2 regions of the Sphingobacterium sp. IITKGP-BTPF85 genome follow, and region 1 is predicted to be linked to the other one. Evidence: riboswitches for the same ligand, from Rfam matches in the RefSeq annotation. Region 1 holds a riboswitch; the other holds the start of a gene.

Evidence for each region. Region 1 has a riboswitch for thiamine pyrophosphate ahead of thiM (hydroxyethylthiazole kinase). Riboswitches for the same ligand answer to the same signal wherever they lie in the genome.
Region 2: another riboswitch for thiamine pyrophosphate. It lies ahead of L950_RS04840 (TonB-dependent receptor); the one in region 1 lies ahead of thiM (hydroxyethylthiazole kinase).

Annotation. Positions count from the first base shown of each region.
Region 1 covers NZ_ASZT02000034.1:17,391-21,609, forward strand. The annotation lists gene L950_RS09110 (efflux RND transporter permease subunit) at 1-841, opposite strand, end outside; gene L950_RS09115 (efflux RND transporter periplasmic adaptor subunit) at 861-2,009, opposite strand; TPP riboswitch at 2,462-2,555, shown strand; gene thiM (hydroxyethylthiazole kinase) at 2,618-3,412, shown strand; partial or broken gene thiE (thiamine phosphate synthase) at 3,412-4,049, shown strand; partial or broken gene thiD (bifunctional hydroxymethylpyrimidine kinase/phosphomethylpyrimidine kinase) at 4,046-4,219, shown strand, end outside.
Region 2 covers NZ_ASZT02000015.1:3,187-7,405, reverse strand. The annotation lists gene L950_RS36255 (lipopolysaccharide biosynthesis protein) at 1-243, opposite strand, end outside; gene L950_RS04850 (acylphosphatase) at 255-536, opposite strand; gene L950_RS04845 (amidohydrolase family protein) at 571-1,482, opposite strand; gene L950_RS31930 (hypothetical protein) at 1,479-1,739, opposite strand; TPP riboswitch at 2,371-2,496, shown strand; gene L950_RS04840 (TonB-dependent receptor) at 2,557-4,219, shown strand, end outside.

The DNA.
Region 1 (4,219 bases):
CGCTCATAGTTGTATTTCCACTATAACTAAGAGAACCAAATTCTATACGAGCTACATCTTTTAAGCGTACCAAAAGCTCACCATCACGTTTAACAACGATATTTTCATATTCATGAGGTTGGCTTTTTTTACCTTTATAACGCATTACGTACTCCAGTGCAGCATTCGATTCTTCACCCAATTTACCGGGTGCCACCTCTAAACTTTGAGTGCCGATGGCTCTACTTACATCTGCAGGTTCTAAACCATAAGAAGCCATTTTCTGCGGATTGAGCCAAACACGCATTGAATAGTCCTTTAAACCAAAAACCTGTGCCTGACCTACACCGGGTACACGTTTAATCTGTGGTATGACATTGATGTTGACATAGTTTTGAAGAAACAACTCATCATATTTTTCATTATCATCCGTATACACGTTGAAGATCATGATCATACTGTTCTGTTGTTTTGAGGTCGTAAGCCCCATCCGGATTACTTCCTCTGGAAGTATCGGCGTTGCTTGCTGTACTCTGTTTTGCACGTTTACAGCGGCCTGATCAGGATTGACACCTTGTTTGAAGATAATGGAAATGGAAAAAGAACCATCATTACTTGCAGTAGACTTGATATACTGCATGTTTTCCACACCATTGATCTGCTCTTCCAGTGGTGTTACCACTGAGCGGATCACGGCCTCACTGTTCCCACCAGGATAACTCCCCGAAACCATTACGGTGGGTGGAGATATATCTGGAAATCTTGTTACAGGAAGTCTTAATAATCCTATAACACCCAATATTAATAGCACAACCGAAATAACGGTGGCCATTACTGGTCTATCTATAATCTTTTTTAACATGTTGATACTCGTCTAAAAATTAATTTTTTAATGAGTCTTGACTGATTACTTTAGGTTGAACTACAATTCCTTCTGTTAATTGGTCAATACTATTTACGGCTATTTTATCGCCCGCTTTTACGCCGGATTTGATGATATAATCTGCACCTGTTCTACCATTTATTTCAATAGGTTTCATTGCCACTTTATTGCTGTCAGCGAGGACATAAACAAAAAATTTGTCTTGAATATCTTTCACTGCTGCCATAGGTAGCTTGATTGCACTGTTCAGACTTTTAGTTAAAACCACTCGCGCTGCACCTCCTGAGCGTAAAATTTTATCTGGATTTGAAAATACCGCTTTTAGTGATATCGTTCCTGTGTTACGATCAATGTTACCACTTGCAATTTCAACCTGACCTTTTTGATTATATTTGTTACCGTCGGCCATGATAATCTCTACCGTGTTCATTCCGGCATCTGTTTTTCTATCATTCATAAAAGCAATAAATTTTGCTTCATTGAGGTTGAAGTAAACAAATACCTGATCGATTTCAGATAAACTTGTCAATGGATTGACATCAGAAGGTGTGACCAAATTTCCGACCCTACTCGGAATACGGCCTATATATCCACTTACTGGTGCTTTGATAATTGCGAAGGCAGCGTTTAACTGTGAAGAGCTCACTGCTGATTTGGCTTGTGCCACTTGAGCACTTGCTGCATCATATTGCGCTTGTGCAGTTTTTAGCTGTAGGTCTGAAACAACCTTTCCCTGAACTAGAGGTCTTATTTTTTCTAATTCAATCTGTGCATTTGCCTGTGCAGCTAGTGCCGATTGTAACGAAGCTTTACTGTTATTCACCTGCTCATTGAAGACATCACTTTTAATTTTAAAAAGTGATTGCCCCTTTTGTACATATTGTCCTTCCTTCACATATGTCACTTCTAGGTAACCGGAAACTTGTGCTCTAATATCGACATTGACTGTTCCCTCTATGGTACCAGGATAAGTTTCTACAATCGTAGTCGGAGACTCTTTTAGCTCAATGAAATCAGCAGGAACAGCTTGTTGTTCATACGATCCATCTTGTTTTTGTCCGCCACATGAAATAAATAATAAACCGAAAGCAAATACGGCTGTATATAGATTGAAATTGTTTGTTGCTTTGAATTCTTGCTTTACCATTTTTTATGATTAAAATTTCAAATACAAATAACAGAAGATTAGATGGTTTAAGAAAGAAATAATTGACTGAACTGGTGAAAATAGCTTCTGAACCGAAATAGTGATCTACTGAATCATCACGATGTAAATTGGTAAGTATAGCCGATTGTTTTTGTTTTAATACGATAAAATTAGAATTAAGTCTAGTAACAATTAGGATGTTAAATTTAAAATTATCGAGAGCAACAGCTATATTATTTTTATTTCATGTAACAGCAGTTTTGTAATTTATTGCTTTCTGTTGATGGAATTTTTTGTGATCAGAATGGTTTTTAATGTCAAAACAATCAATGTGTTGTGTTTTTTTACAATTATGTCATGTGATTTTTTATAGATAAACTCAACATAATAATTATTATTTCAAAATGTCAATGTTCATGCGATGGGAATGAATGTTTATATTTTATATCTTTGTTATGCTTTAGGGGTATTCTAAAAAAGAATTGAGAGAGTCCCTTTGAACCTGACACGGCTAATACCGACGTAGGGAAAAGCAATACAGTACACCTGTGCTGTTTTGTATGTGGTTTTTTCCTAAAGCATTCAATCTTTTATTAAATGAAATGAATATGGAGAAAACACTTTGGATGCATATCCAACAAGTAAGAGCACAATCGCCACTCGTACATAACATTACTAATTTTGTCGTCATGAATAATACTGCCAATGCCTTATTGGCTGTTGGAGCTTCACCTATTATGGCTCATGCTAAATCTGAAGTAGTCGAGATGGTCACGATCAGCGATTCACTTGTTATTAACATAGGAACATTAGATGAAGTGTGGTCAGAATCTATGTTATTGGCTGCAAATACTGCTTCTCAATTAGGGAAACCTTGGATTTTAGATCCTGTTGGAGCGGGGGCGACATCTTATCGCGATCATATTCTAAAAGAATTGCTTCGTGAAAAACCAACTGTCATAAGAGGTAATGCATCTGAAATTATTGCACTAAACAAATCTAATCTTATAAAGACGAAAGGAGTGGATAGTACTTCTCAAAGTGGTGAAGCAGTTAAAGCCGCATTAGATCTTCATCGACAATATGGTTCCGTTGTTTGTATTTCTGGCGAAACTGATATTGTGATTTCTGGGAGTCAGGAGATTCATCTAAAAAATGGACATCTTTTGATGACAAAGGTAACCGGGTTAGGATGTTCTGCAAGTGCGATTGTTGGAGCCTTTATAGCTGTAATAGCCAATAAAACAGAGGCAGTAACTGCTGCAATGGCTCTCATGGGAGTAGCTGGAGAACTAGCTGAAAAGGAAAGTGATGGACCGGGTAGTCTGCAGGTTAAACTTCTTGATAAGCTATATAACATCACTGAAACTGAATTTGGGAATACATTAAAATTTAGCATATAATGGATTTCGATACTTCTTTTCCTTATCAGTTATATCTTGTGATTTCAGAGCAGGATTGTCGTGGAATAAATTATCTTCATGTTGCGGAGCGCGCTATTATTGGTGGTGTAGATATTATACAGCTTCGAGAAAAAGAGCTAACGACCCGTCTTTACTTGGCAAAAGCCCACCAATTGAAAGAGATCACTGACAAATATGGGATTCCTTTAATCATCAATGATAATCTTGAAGTGGCCCAAGAATTGGGTGCGGCTGGTATTCATGTAGGTAACCATGATATTTCTCCTAGTCATATTAGAAAAGCTTGGTATAGCCCAAGACCTCTGGTCGGTTATTCTATTGAAAATCTTGAACAGTTGAAAAATGAGCAGATTCCATTATCCGATTACTTGGGTATCAGCCTGTATTCAATACTGAAACCAAAAAGGATACCATCACAGAATGGGGCTTAGAAGGTATTGTGAATATTCGACAACGAACAGACAAACCGCTGGTTGCTATTGGCAATATTCACATACAAAATGCTCGTCGTGTTATACAGGCTGGTGCCGATTGTTTAGCTGTAGTATCTGCTATATGTGGAAGTGAAGATCCGGAAAAAGCAGCTTATGAACTTAAAAATGAAATTTTGAAATGAAAAAATACCGTTATCCAAGTACGCTGACGATCGCAGGTTTCGATGGCAGTGGGGGAGCCGGAATCCAAGCCGATATCAAAACTTTTTCAGCATTAGGATGCTATGCTACTTCCGTATTGACAGCACTGCCTGTACAAAATACGATGGGTGTGCGCAAGATTTATCCCATA
Region 2 (4,219 bases), on a different contig from region 1:
TACTTTAGATTTATCCTTCTCCTCAACTTTCTGTAAATATCTAAAATAGGTTGTTTCCATCCCAAAAGCTAGGAATGCATTGATCATAGCTGCCCAAGAATACATATTCGTAAATATTCCATAGGTGGAAGCTTCAAATTTACGAACGAAAATTGGCGTTAAAACAAAATTCAGTAATCTAGAGATGATAGTACTGAGACCGTAGATCAAGGTTTGACCAGCAAATTTCTTAAAAACAGACAAAATATTAAGATTTATTTAGACGATTTTTTTAGTACTTCAAAATTCTTAAAATCTTCCCAGACGCCCTCTTCACAAATCACTTCTTCCACTACTGCGCGCTCAGGTCCCTCTTCACAGAATTCTTTTAAACAATCTAGAGCAAAATCATCACCCTCTGCCTCAATATAAACAGAACCATCCGCTAAATTTCTAACAAACCCTTTAATACCCAATTGGTCGGCAACTGCTTTGGTAGATAACCTAAAATAAACCCCCTGTACTTTTCCTTTGATAGAAATATTAACATGTTTCATATCAACAAAAGTACAGAAGATTTTGAGTATTTTACTATGCTAATCTTTGCACCGTAACTTTATCAGATAATCTAAAATGTTCCATATTTTTTAATAGAACAAGACCTGGTTTTTTACCAACTTCAATTGAACCAAATTTATCATCGATATTTAAAGCCTGTGCCCCATTAATAGTAGCCCACTGGATAGATTGCTGAAAATCTAAATTATCAAAATGTTTATGTAACACTTTTAATTCATCTAAAATTGAAAGCTTATCATTGGATGCTAAACTATCTGTACCGATTACAATTTTTTGATTATCGTTTACAAAGTTCATTACTTTTGGCAATTGACCTTCAATATAAAGATTCGCCTTCGGACATAAACACCATACGATATCACGGCCCATTCGGTCCACAAAATCAAGGTCTTTCAATGACGTATACGTATTGTGAACCAAGATCAACTTATTAGGATGAGGTAAATATGGTAAATATGACTGAATTGAATTTCTAGCCTGAGCTTTAAACAAATCAGGATTTTTCCCTATTACTTTAAAGAAATCGATAAATCCTCCCGTTTTATAACGAAACAATCTATTTTCTTCATCACTCTCTTGATTATGAATACTGATAATATTAACATCAGAAACTGCTTTTTTAAATTTCTTCAGAAGTATTTTCGAACAAGAATAAGGAGCATGTGGTGTAATTGAAGAATGTGCTGGATCAAATTCATGAATCAAATCCTTAGCCTCCTGCAATCGACCATCAGCTTCATCCGGCTCTATTCCGAAGACTTCAACAAAAGTGTGGTAAAGAATCTTACTAGACTCCTTAATGTTAGATGTGTTATCAGAATTCACGTGATCTCCAACTGCCACAATACCATTATTGTACATTTCTTCATCAGCAGCAGCCATCGCTTTATCAATCACTTTTAAAGAAGTGCCACGACTTGTCATAACCGAAGAAAGAAAAGCTGGTAATCCAGTTTTTGCGGAATCGTACCCTTCATATGGGACAATTCTAAGTGACAATGCGCATTAATAAATCCAGGAACAATAACTCCTTCAAATTTTTCAATATGCTGGCCGCTCAATTCTACGTCTTTACTTTCATAAATCCCAAGGATTTCACCATCATCATTAACTTTTACCACTCCATCTTTAATAGGTAAAGATGTAATTGGTAAGATATAGGTAGCGCTAAAATATTTCATTATTATAAAAACTTTAATAGTTACTTAGCATTCAGGTCAACGCAAAGGAACTGTGGTTATTAACGTTAAAATTCGTGCCAAAATTTAGTAAAAAAAATATTACCATTAAAAAAAACAAATTTACACAATTAGTTTAATTATTTAATCGTGATAAAAATCAAAGACTTTTAGATAAATTAACTTATAAGAATGTAACATAAATTTAAACCTTAATAAAAACTCCCTTGTTGCTAAAAACAATTAACATGAGCTAAAAGTTTGAATTTTAGCATATTTTTTGAAGGTAGGGAATAAGTTTAAATTCAGCCAATATATTATCTAAAAACCACAATTTTATTCATTTTTGTAGCGATTCAATGACGTTATGTCAGTGAAGCATCAATAAATCATGGAATTATAAATGGACATCCTTTTAGTTATAAAAAAAAAGAAACCGGATCAATACAGCTACTTTAAAATCCGAAAGAAGCTAAAGATAAAGCAACACAACATTCATCATAATACAATCCTATAAACGAAAATCTATTCCACTTATTTTTACGAGCAAAACAAATTGATATTCCAAAACTCAATTCCTCAACATCCATTTTTACATTATATTTTTAGTACAGATTTTATTTAATACCTTCGCATTATCAATAAGGGGTGCCTTGTTCTACGAACACGAATAAAGGCTGAGATTATACCCAACAATACATTTATGTGTTGTGCACCTGATCCAGATAATGCTGGCGGAGGGAAAAGGTTAGTTAAATAAGTGAAAAACTGTTGTAACCCCTAGCAATAGTTTGTTTAACTCAAAATTCAATTAAAAAACATGATTAAAAATTTAATCAGCACAGTGCTATTTCTAGGAATAACATTATCCGTATCAGCTCAAAACGCTTTATCCATCAAAGTCTTAGACAATGAAACAAAAAAATCGTTACAGGGCGCAAGTATCGTTCTGACAAAAAATCAGAGTAAGAATTTAACAACTGATCGAAATGGCACTTCAAAGTTTTCAGGATTACCTGATGGACAATACGCCATAACAATCTCTTACATAGGCTATAGTACAGAAAAGAAGCAGATTGATCTGGTACAAAATACTGATCTTGAAATCTTTCTAAAACCACGTGCTATAAAAACAGAAGAAGTCCTGGTCATGGCAACACGTGCCAAAAACAACTCTTCTACAACCTATAAAAATATTAGCAAACAAGATATCGCTAAAAACAATTTCGGACAAGATATTCCATATCTACTAGATCAAACACCATCTGTCGTCATAGGATCGGACGCAGGAGCAGGTATAGGATATACAAATATGAAAATAAGAGGATCTGATAATGCCCGCATAAATGTAACATTGAATGGAATTCCGTTGAATGACGCGGAAAGTATGGGCTCATTCTTCGTCAATCTTCCCGATTTTGCATCCTCAACCGAGAGTATCCAGATTCAAAGAGGAATTGGAACTTCTACAAACGGGGCGGGATCATTCGGGGCATCACTAAACATACAATCCAATACACTCGAAAAAGAGCCGTACGTAGAATTCAACAACTCTTTCGGCTCCTATAATTCTTGGAAAAATACTTTGAAAGTAGGTTCAGGACTACTAAATAATAAATTTGCCTTTAATGTTCGTCTCTCACGTATTTTGAGCGATGGCTATATCGACCGAGCATCTTCCGATTTAAAGTCTTTTTATGTAGATGGAGGTTATTATAGTGACAAACATATTTTAAAGGCCATTGTATTCTCTGGCAAGGAAAAAACATATCAATCTTGGTACGGAACACCAGAGCCAAGATTAAACAATGATATAGAGGGGATGAAAGATTATGCCGTCAATGATGGCTATACACAGCTAGAAACAGAAAATCTATTAAATTCTGGTCGCACTTACAACAAATACCTATATAAAAACCAAACAGACAACTACACGCAAACACATCACCAGTTACATTACACCAATTTTATCAATGAAAAACTAATTTTTAATGCGGCACTACATTACACCAGAGGTGCAGGCTATTACGAAGAATTCCGACCTGAAGACGACTTTTCAAAATACAATTTACCACCAGTCATTTCAGGAACCGATACCATCAAACAAACCGATTTGGTAAGGAGAAGATGGTTAGATAATTACTTCTATGGGACTACCTTTTCCTTCAACTATAATCCTTCACAGACAATAAAATTGACATGGGGTGGAGCTGCAAATCAATATAAGGGAGATCATTACGGTGAAATAATCTGGGCAAAATATGCTTCCGCCAGCAATTTAGGGGATAAATACTATCTCAATGATGCTAAAAAAGATGACATCAGTACATTTCTGAAAGCAGACTTTACATTCGAAAAATGGTTATTATTTGCGGATATACAGTATCGTAATATTAATTACCAAGTAAAAGGTGATGACGATAAAATCAAAGGAATGGATTTTAAAAGAAAATTCAATTTTGTAAATCCAAAATTAGGAATTA